2 regions of the Kitasatospora sp. NPDC088264 genome follow, and region 1 is predicted to be linked to the other one. Evidence: riboswitches for the same ligand, from Rfam matches in the RefSeq annotation. Region 1 holds a riboswitch; the other holds the start of a gene.
The links. Region 1 has a riboswitch for guanidine ahead of AB0O82_RS01445 (MBL fold metallo-hydrolase). Riboswitches for the same ligand answer to the same signal wherever they lie in the genome.
Positions count from the first base shown of each region.

Region 2: another riboswitch for guanidine. It lies ahead of AB0O82_RS30865 (SMR family transporter); the one in region 1 lies ahead of AB0O82_RS01445 (MBL fold metallo-hydrolase).

Region 1 is NZ_JBFBIR010000001.1:340,194-344,592, reverse strand. It holds gene AB0O82_RS01460 (amino acid adenylation domain-containing protein) at 1-252, shown strand, start outside; gene AB0O82_RS01455 (MbtH family protein) at 245-430, shown strand; gene AB0O82_RS01450 (DHA2 family efflux MFS transporter permease subunit) at 427-1,827, shown strand; gene AB0O82_RS01445 (MBL fold metallo-hydrolase) at 1,893-2,747, opposite strand; guanidine-III (ykkC-III) riboswitch at 2,760-2,820, opposite strand; gene fes (enterochelin esterase) at 2,898-4,013, opposite strand; gene fhuB (Fe(3+)-hydroxamate ABC transporter permease FhuB) at 4,035-4,399, opposite strand, start outside.
Region 2 is NZ_JBFBIR010000056.1:35,596-39,994, reverse strand. It holds gene AB0O82_RS30875 (xanthine dehydrogenase family protein molybdopterin-binding subunit) at 1-1,759, shown strand, start outside; tRNA gene AB0O82_RS30870 (tRNA-Cys) at 1,856-1,927, opposite strand; guanidine-III (ykkC-III) riboswitch at 2,013-2,079, shown strand; gene AB0O82_RS30865 (SMR family transporter) at 2,123-2,437, shown strand; gene AB0O82_RS30860 (MFS transporter) at 2,554-4,011, shown strand; gene AB0O82_RS30855 (hypothetical protein) at 4,015-4,399, opposite strand, start outside.

The DNA of each region.
Region 1 (4,399 bases):
ATCTACCTCAACACCAACCACCTCGTCCGGGGCCACGACCACCGCCCCTTCGACGGCGACGTGCTGTTCTTCCGCGCCACCGTCGACACCATCGACGAGACCCTGGTGCCCGAACTCTGGACCCCGTACGTGTCCGGCCGCATCGACAACACCGACGTCGCCTGCTCGCACAAGGACATGACCCTGCCCGCCCCGATCGCGCACATCGCCCGCGTGATCACCGACCACCTGGAGAAGTCCTCCGATGAGTGACGCCCCCGCCAACCCCTTCGACGGCGACGGCGAGTTCCTCGCCCTCGTCAACGACCAGGGCCAGCACTCGCTCTGGCCGGCCTTCGCCGCCGTCCCGGCCGGCTGGAACGTCTCCCACGGCCCGTGCGAGCGCGCCGACGCCGTGCAGTGGATCACCGCCCACTGGACCGACCTGTGACCCCTCCGGCCGTCGAGGCCGCCCCGGCGCGCCCCCTGCTCGCGGGGCGCGCCGCGGTGGTCGTGGTCTACACCGCCGCGATGTGCATGAACGGCCTGGACTCGACCATCGTCAACCCCGCGCTGTTCACCATCGCCGAGGACTTCGGGCGGCCCGTCTCGGCCGCCAACGCCGTCGAGACGGCCTTCCTGGTCGGCCTCGCCGTCGGCCTGCCGGTGGCGGGCTGGCTCGGCGACCGGTTCGGCGTGAAACGGGTCTTCCTCGGCTCCCTGGCCGCGTTCACCCTCGCCTCCGCCCTGTGCGCCGCCGCCCCCGGCCTCGGCTCGCTCGCCGCCGCGCGGGCCGTCCAGGGCGTGGCCGGCGGGCTGCTCACCCCGGTCGGGATGACCCTGCTGTTCCGGGCCTTCGCCCCGCACGAGCGGGCCGGCCTGGGCCGGATCCTGATCGTCCCGACCGCCCTGATGCCCGCCCTCGGCCCGCCGCTCGGCGGCCTCCTGACCGAACACCTCTCCTGGCACTGGCTGTTCCTGGTCAACGTGCCGGTCGGGGTCGCGGCCGTCGTGACCGGGCTCATCGGCCTGCGCGCGGCGGACGAGCCCCCGGCCGGCCGCTTCGACACCACCGGCTTCCTGCTCGCCACCCCCGGCCTCGGACTGCTCACCTACGCGCTCGGCTTCGGCCCGGCGCACGGCTGGTCCTCGCCGGGAGTGGCGCTCAGCGGCGTGGCCGGTCTCCTCCTGCTCGTCATCGCCGTGCGCCACCAACTCCGCTCCGCCGAACCACTGGTGGATCTTCGGCAGCTCGCCGACCGCACCTTCGGCACCGCCACCTGGCTGGCCCTGCTCACCTCGGCCGGCCTGATGGGCGCCCTGTTCGTCCTCCCGCTGCTCTACCAGGCCGCCCTCGGGGCCTCGGCCCTCGACGCCGGGCTGAGCGTCTTCCCCGAGGCGATCGGCCTGATGGCCGCCTCCCAGGTGGTCGACCGCCTGCTGCCCCGGTTCGGTCCCCGCCGCCTCGCGCTGCCCGCGCTGCTGCTCGCCGCCCTCGTCCTGGCCGCCCTCGGCTTCGCCGAGAACCCCTGGGCCGTACGGGCGTTGATGTTCGCGGTCGGGCTCGTCCTGGGCACCGCCGTGCTCACCGTCCAGATCGCCGGCTTCGCCGACGTCCCCGGGCCCGCGATGGGCCGCGCCATGGGCCTGTTCACCATCGTCCGCACCCTCGGCGGCGCCCTCGGCATCGCCGCCACCGCCGCCCTCATCGGCGCCCTGGACACCGACGGCGGCTCACTCGGCCCCTACCGCCTCGCCCTTCTGCTCACCGCCGCCCTGGTCGCCGCCGGCACCCTCCTCACCACCCGCCTCCCCCGGGAGGCGCCGGCACCACCCCTCGCCGACTGAACAGCCACGCCGCACCCCGCGATCGCGGGGTGCGGCGTCAGTTCGTTGGACGCGGCCTTCCGGGCTCAGGCGCTCGGCCAGAGGATCAGGTCGGGCAGGGCGTGCCGGCGCGGTCGGTCGCCGAGGTCGGCGAGTGCGGTGCGGATGGCCCGGAGGTGTCCGACGGTCAGCTGCAGGGGCGGCTCGTCGGGTTGGTGGGTCGTGCGGATGGGGTAGTCGACGCCGGGGGTGCGGGTCATCTCGATGTGGCAGCCGAGCAGGTGCGTCACCGGGCGGCGTTCGGCGAAGTCGATCAGCCGGTCGACGGTGCGGGTGAAGGCAGGCCAGTCGTCGATGTAGAGGCGGCCCGGGTAGACGGTGTCGCCGGTGAGCAGCAGGCCCGTCCACGGGTCGTAGTAGGTGACGGCCGCCGGGTGGTGGCCCGGGGTGGCCAGGCATTCGAGCACCCGGCCGCCGCCCAGGTCCACCCGCGCGACGGCGTCCGGGTCCTGGTCGAAGCCGAAGTACGGCCAGGCCGTGGCCGGGTCGGCGCCGACCAGGGTCGTCGCGGGCCGGTCGGCGAACTGCCCGTCGCCCGCGACGTGGTCGCCGTGCGGGTGGGTGTGCAGGACGAGCAGTCCGTAGCCGTCGCGGGGGTGGTCGGCGAGCCACTGGTCGATGAGTCCGTCGACCACGGTGCGCAGGGGGAAGTACGCGGCGGAGGCGGTGGCCCCGGTGTCGATCAGGACCGCCCGCTCGCCCCCGAACAGCAGGAACAGGAACGGCGCCTCGTAGTCGACCGCCTTGTTCTGCCGCAGGATGACGGTGTGCTCGTCGTACGCGTGGACCTGGATGTCCGGGTCCGTGTTGTGCTTCGCGGACGGGGACCCGTGGATCCACCGCACGTCGAGCGGACGGGCGATCGGGGCACCGGCGGCCATGACGTCTCCCTCGGTGCGTCGTCTTGGCGGGCCGGGTACGGCGCACATCTCGTCCGGGGCGGTCACCGGCGCGCCGCCACCGGGACGCTAGCACGCCCGGGTGGCGGGACGCCTCGGCCGCCGTCGGTCCGGATGGTCCACCGGGAGTTCTCAGGCACGCCCCAGCAGGTGCGCCAGCCCGTCCGCCAGCCCGCCGCGCCAACAGGCGTAGTCGTGGCCGCCGTTGAACTCGCGGTACGCGAGGTCGTAGCCGCGGGCGGTGAGGACGTCGCGCAGGTGACGGTTCTGCGGGAGCAGCATCCACTCCTGGAGGCCGACCTCGACGTAGAACCGGGCCTCCCGCCTTTGCTCGCGGGCGAATTGGCGGGTCAGCCACTCACTGCCCTCGTCGAACTCGGTCTCGTCCGGCCACCAGAAGGAACCGGACTGACAGAGCGCGCCGCCGAAGCGGTCGGGGCGCCGGAACGCGGCGAAGGCGGCGGTGAGGCCGCCCGCGCTCTGGCCGGCGATCACGGTGGCGGCCGGGTCGGTGGTGGTGCCGAACTCCGCCGCCGCCCAGGGGAGGAGGCGGTCGGCGAGGAGGTCGACGAAGGCCGGGTTGCAGCTGAGGTCGTCGGGTCGGCAGGGGCCCATGGTGTGGACGAGCAGGGCGACGGTGGGCGGGATGGCGCCGTCCGCCGCCAGGTTGTCGAGGGTGTCGCCGACCGACAGCACCTCGCCCCACATCTCGCCGTCCAGCAGCACGGCCACCGCGAACGGCCCGCCACCGGCGGAAGGCCCGCCCCCGGCGGGGAGGTGGACGTCCACCCGCCGCCCGGCCACCTCGTGGGCCACCGTCCGCCCGCGCGGCACGCCGTCGCGCCGCCGGACGTACGGCTGGGCGGGGGCGTCGGGCAGGCTGAGCACGGACGACGGGTGGCGCCCGTCGCGGGCGGGCAGCCGGGGGGCGGCGTCGTGCGGGTCGGGGCGGGCGTGGTCGAGGACGCGCAGCCAGTCCGCCCGGGCGGTGCCGGGGGCGTCCCCCCGGAACGGGTACAGCTGGTAGGACGCCCGGTGGTCGGCGCGCAGCCGGTAGGTGATCGACCAGCGGCCGTCGTCGCGGCGGGTCATCAGGTGCGGGGCGAGGTCGCCGGCGTGCCGGTCCTTGTCGGTGACGGTGTGCAGGAGGGCGAGCACGCCGTCGCACGACGCGTCCTCGTGCACGAAGGTGACCAGGCGGTAGGCGGGGTCGGCCGGATCGGGCTCGACGAGGGGAAGGGTTTCCATCTGCGGTACTCCTCGGGAAGGTTAAGCGGGGGTGCCCTTGCGGCCGAGCAGCACCCAGAGCAGGAAGGGGCCACCGAGGACGGTGGTGACGATGCCGACCGGGATCTCCACCCCGTCGATCAGCACCCGCCCCACGGTGTCGGCGAGCACGACGAGGACGGCGCCGGTCAGTGCCGAGCCGAGGACCGGCACGCGCGCCGGCCCGGCCAGCCGCCCGGCGATCACGGGCGCGGCCAGCGCGACGAAGCCGACCGGCCCGCACACGCCGACGGCCAGCCCGGCCAGCGCGACGGCCAGCAGCAGGCAGCCGAGCCGGACCCGGCCCGGGTCGACGCCCAGCGAGGCGGCCACGCTGTCGTCGAAGCGCAGCACCGCAAGCCGCCGGG
Region 2 (4,399 bases), on a different contig from region 1:
CATCATCGAGGGCCTCTACCAGGTCGGCCGTCAGGACCCGGCCCCGCTCGGGGCCGAGGCCGGGCTGGCCGTGCCGCGCCCGGACGGCGGCGTCGAACTGCACCTGTCCTCCACCGACCCGCACGGCGACCGCGACCGCACCGCCGCCTGCCTCGGCCTGGAGCCCGACCGGGTCCGGCTGGTGGTCACCGGCGTGCCCGGGGCCACCACGGACCGCGAGGACCTCTCCTTCCAGGTCACCCTGGCGCTGCTGGCGCTGCGCACCGGCCGCCCGGTGAAGATGACCCTCACCCGCGAGGAGTCCTTCCACACCCACCCCTCGCGCCACCCCGCGCTGCTGCGCTACCGCCACCACGCCGACGCCGAGGGCACCCTGGTGAAGGTCGAGGCGCAGATCCTGCTGGACGGCGGCGCGTACGCGGACGTCTCCGCCGAGGCGCTGGCCGCCGCCACCGCCTTCTCGGTCGGCCCGTACGTCTGCCCGAACGTCTTCGTGGACGCCTGGGCGGTGCGCACCAACAACCCGCCGGCCGGGCGGATGCGCGGCGAGGGCGCGTTGCAGGCCTGCTTCGCCTACGAGTCGCAGCTGGACCAGCTGGCCGCCCGGATCGGCGTGGACCCGGTGGAGATCCGCCGCCGCAACGCGATGGCCACCGGCGACCCGATGCCCACCGGACAGGCCGTCACCTGCCCGGCGCCGGTCGGCGCGCTGCTGGAGGCCGTCGCGGCCGAGCCGCTGCCGGCCCTGCCGGTGGACGACCCGGACGCCGAGTGGCTGCTGCCGGGCGGGCCCGGTGGGGCCGGCGACCCGGCGGCGGTGCGGCGCGGGATCGGCTACGCCGTCGGCATGGTGCACATGCTCGGCGCCGAGGGCGAGGACGAGGTCTCCACCGCCACCGTGCGGGTCAGCGGCGACCACGCCACGGTGATCTGCGCGGCCGTCGACTCCGGACAGGGCTTCGCCACGCTGGCCCGGCAGATCGTGCAGACCGTGCTGGGCGTCAGCGAGGTGTACATCGCGCCGGCCGACAGCGACCAGTCCATCGCCGGTCCCTCCGCCCGTGGCCGGCACACCTGGGTCTCCGGCGGCGCCGTCGAGCGCGCCGCGCTGATGGTCCGCCACCAGCTGCTCCAGCCGATCGCCGCCAACTTCGGGATGTCGGTGGAACTGCTGCAGATCGCCGACGGCAAGATCACCTCGTACGACGGGGTGCTCGGCATGCCGGTCGCCGAGGCGCTGGAGGGCAAGGAGCTCTGGGCGACGGCCCAGTGCCGCCCGCACCCCACCGAGCCGCTGGACGAGTCCGGGCAGGGCGACGCCTTCGTGTCGATCGCGTTCTGCGCGATGCGCGCGGTGGTGGACGTGGACATCGAGCTGGGCGCCGTCCGGGTGGTCGAGATGACGGTCGCCCAGGACGTCGGCCGGGCGCTGAACCCGCGGCAGATCGAGGACCGGATCGAGGCGGGCGTGGCCCAGGGCGTCGGCCTGGCGCTGCTGGAGGACCTGCGCACCGAGGGCGGCGTGCTGCTGAACCCCTCGCTCACCGGCTACCGGCTGCCCACCGCGCTGGACACCCCGCAGGTGCGCATCGCCGCCCTGCTGGAGGAGCGGGACGTGGTCGCCACCTTCGGGGCCAAGGCGGTCAGCGCCGCCCCCGCGGTGGTCGCCCCGGCGGCCGTGGCCGCCGCCGTCCGGGCGGCCACCGGCCTGCCGGTCGGCCGGCTGCCGATCCGGCCGGAGGACGCGGTCGCGGTCTGACGGGCGGGGGCGGCGGCTTCGGCCGACCGCCCCGGAAATACCGGAAACAGGAATTGCCGGTCGACGGAATGTCGACCGGCAATTCCATTTCCGGCGAGGCCATGACGGGAATCGAACCCGTGTACACCGCTTTGCAGACGGTTCCCTAAGCCACTCGGGCACACGGCCAGTGAATTCATAGTGGCGGAATGCGCGGGGGGCCGTCAACGGCGGAATGTAAATTCTGTATGGCGGCTTGTGCTACGGTCGGAACCAGGTGGTCGGTTGCCCGGCCGCCCCGGACGAGCGCGTCGTACCCGGTGACGACAAGACGGCGCAGTTCAGCGGCAATCCGGCCGCTGTGGACTGCGGAGGTAGGCCGTCATGGCATGGCTCGTTCTGATCATCTCGGGTGTCCTGGAGACCGTGTGGGCGGTGGCCCTGGAGTCGTCCAAGGGCTTTTCCCGGCTCACCCCCAGCCTCGTCTTCGGTGTGGCCCTGCTGCTGAGCATGGGCGGGCTGGCGTACGCGATGCGCACCATTCCGATCGGCACCGGCTACGCGGTCTGGGTCGGCATCGGTGCGGTCGGCACCGCGCTCTACGGCATGGCCGTCCTGGGGGACGCGGTGACGGCGGCCCGGATCGGCTGCCTGCTGCTCATCGTCTCCGGCGTGGTCGGCCTGAAGGTGCTCCACTGACCGCCGCCTGAGCTTCGCCCGCCCTTCCCCCGACCCCGGTCCTAGGCCCAGCGACCTAGCTGGTCACCGACTCGGGTCAGGGGTCATGAAGGCAGACGGCCCTTACGATGTTACGTATGACCACTGCCTCCCCCACCTCGGTCGACTCCGCCTCGATACCCTCCGAACTCGACCCAGGTGGCGGGGTCCTCAGCGGCCGCTACCGCGCTCTGACGCTGGGGATCGTGTCGGTGGTCCTGGTGATCGCCTTCGAGGCGACCGCCGTCAACACCGCGATGCCGACCGCGGCCCGCCAGCTGAACGGCATCGGGCTGTACGCCTTCGCCTTCTCCGGCTACTTCACCACCACGCTGTTCGCGCTGGTCGTCTCCGGGCAGTGGTGCGACCGGCGCGGGCCGATGCAGCCGCTGTTCACCGGCATCGCGGTGTTCGGTGTGGGCCTGGTGGTGGCCGGGACGGCGCCGGGCATGTGGGTGTTCGTGGCCGGGCGGGCGATCCAGGGCCTGGGCGGCGGGCTGGTGATCGTCGCGCTGTACGTGGTGGTCGGCCGGGCCTACCCGGAGCGGCTGCGGCCGGCGGTGTTCGCGGCCTTCTCCTCGGCCTGGGTGCTGCCCTCGATCATCGGGCCGCTGGTCTCCGGCGCGATCACCCAGCACCTCGGCTGGCGCTGGGTGTTCCTGGCCGTGCCGGTGCTGATCCTGCTGCCGCTGGCCGTGATGGGCCCCGCGCTGACCCGCTCCGAGCGGGAGCACCCGGTGGCCAGGGGCTCGGACTTCGACCGCCGGCGCACCCTGCTGGCCGCGATGGCGGCGCTCGGTGCCGGCCTGCTGCAGTACGCGGGCGGGCGGCACGACCTGATCGGGCTGCTCCCCGGGATCGTCGGGGCGGCGCTGCTGGTGCCGGCCGTCCTGGGGCTGTTGCCCGAGCGGACCCTGCGGGCCGGGCGGGGGCTGCCGGCGGTGATCCTGCTGCGCGGACTGGCGGCCGGGGCGTTCCTCGGGGCCGAGGCCTTCGTCCCGCTGATGATGACCACCGAGCGCGGCCTCTCGCCGACGATGTCGGGGCTCACCCTGACCAGCGGCGGGCTCACCTGGGCGCTGGGCTCCTGGCTACAGGGGCGGCCGGGAGCCGAGCGCTACCGCGAGGCGATGATCCGGGGCGGGTTCGTGCTGACCGCGGTGGCGATCGCGGGCGCCGCGCTGGTGCTGGTCCCGGCGGTGCCGGCCTGGGTGGCGGCGGTGGCCTGGGGCGTCGGCGGCATCGGGATGGGACTGACGGTCGCGAGCGTCAGCGTGCTGATGATGAAGCTCTCCGCGCCGGAGGACGCCGGGGTGAACTCGGCGGCCCTGCAGATGAGCGACGCGCTGGGCAACGTCCTGCTGACGGGCCTGGCGGGGGTGATGTTCGCGGTGCTGGGCGGCGGCTCGCTCGCCGCCGCCCACGAGGGCGCCGGGGCCACCGCCTCGCCCGGGGCCGCCGGCTCGCCCGGGGCCTTCGCGGTGATCCTGCTGGCCATGGCCGGCGTGGCGCTGCTGGGGGCGCTGCTCGCCGGCCGGGTCCGGGCCAGGTCCTGAGGGTCAGCCGGCAGCGGCGGCGGAGGGCACCGGCGGTGCCCCGGGGGTGCCGAGGAAGGCCTCCCAGCCGCCGGTCGGCGCCTGGCCCGGGGCGAGGCCCTGGAGCTTGCGCAGCACCGCCGGGTCCTGGGCGTCCAGCCAGTCCACCAGTTGGCGGAACGAGACCAGCCGGACCTCCGGCTTGTCCGCGATCGTCCGGAGCACGTCCTCGACGGCGTTCATGTAGATGCCGCCGTTCCACTCCTCGAAGTGGTTGCCGATGACGTACGGCGCCCGGTTGCCGTTGTAGGTGCGGTCGAATCCCAGCAGGTAGGAGTCGCGGGCCTGGGCCTGGAAGCCCGGGTAGAGCGCCGGGTCGGCCTTGGTGTTGGGGCCGCACTGGTTGTAC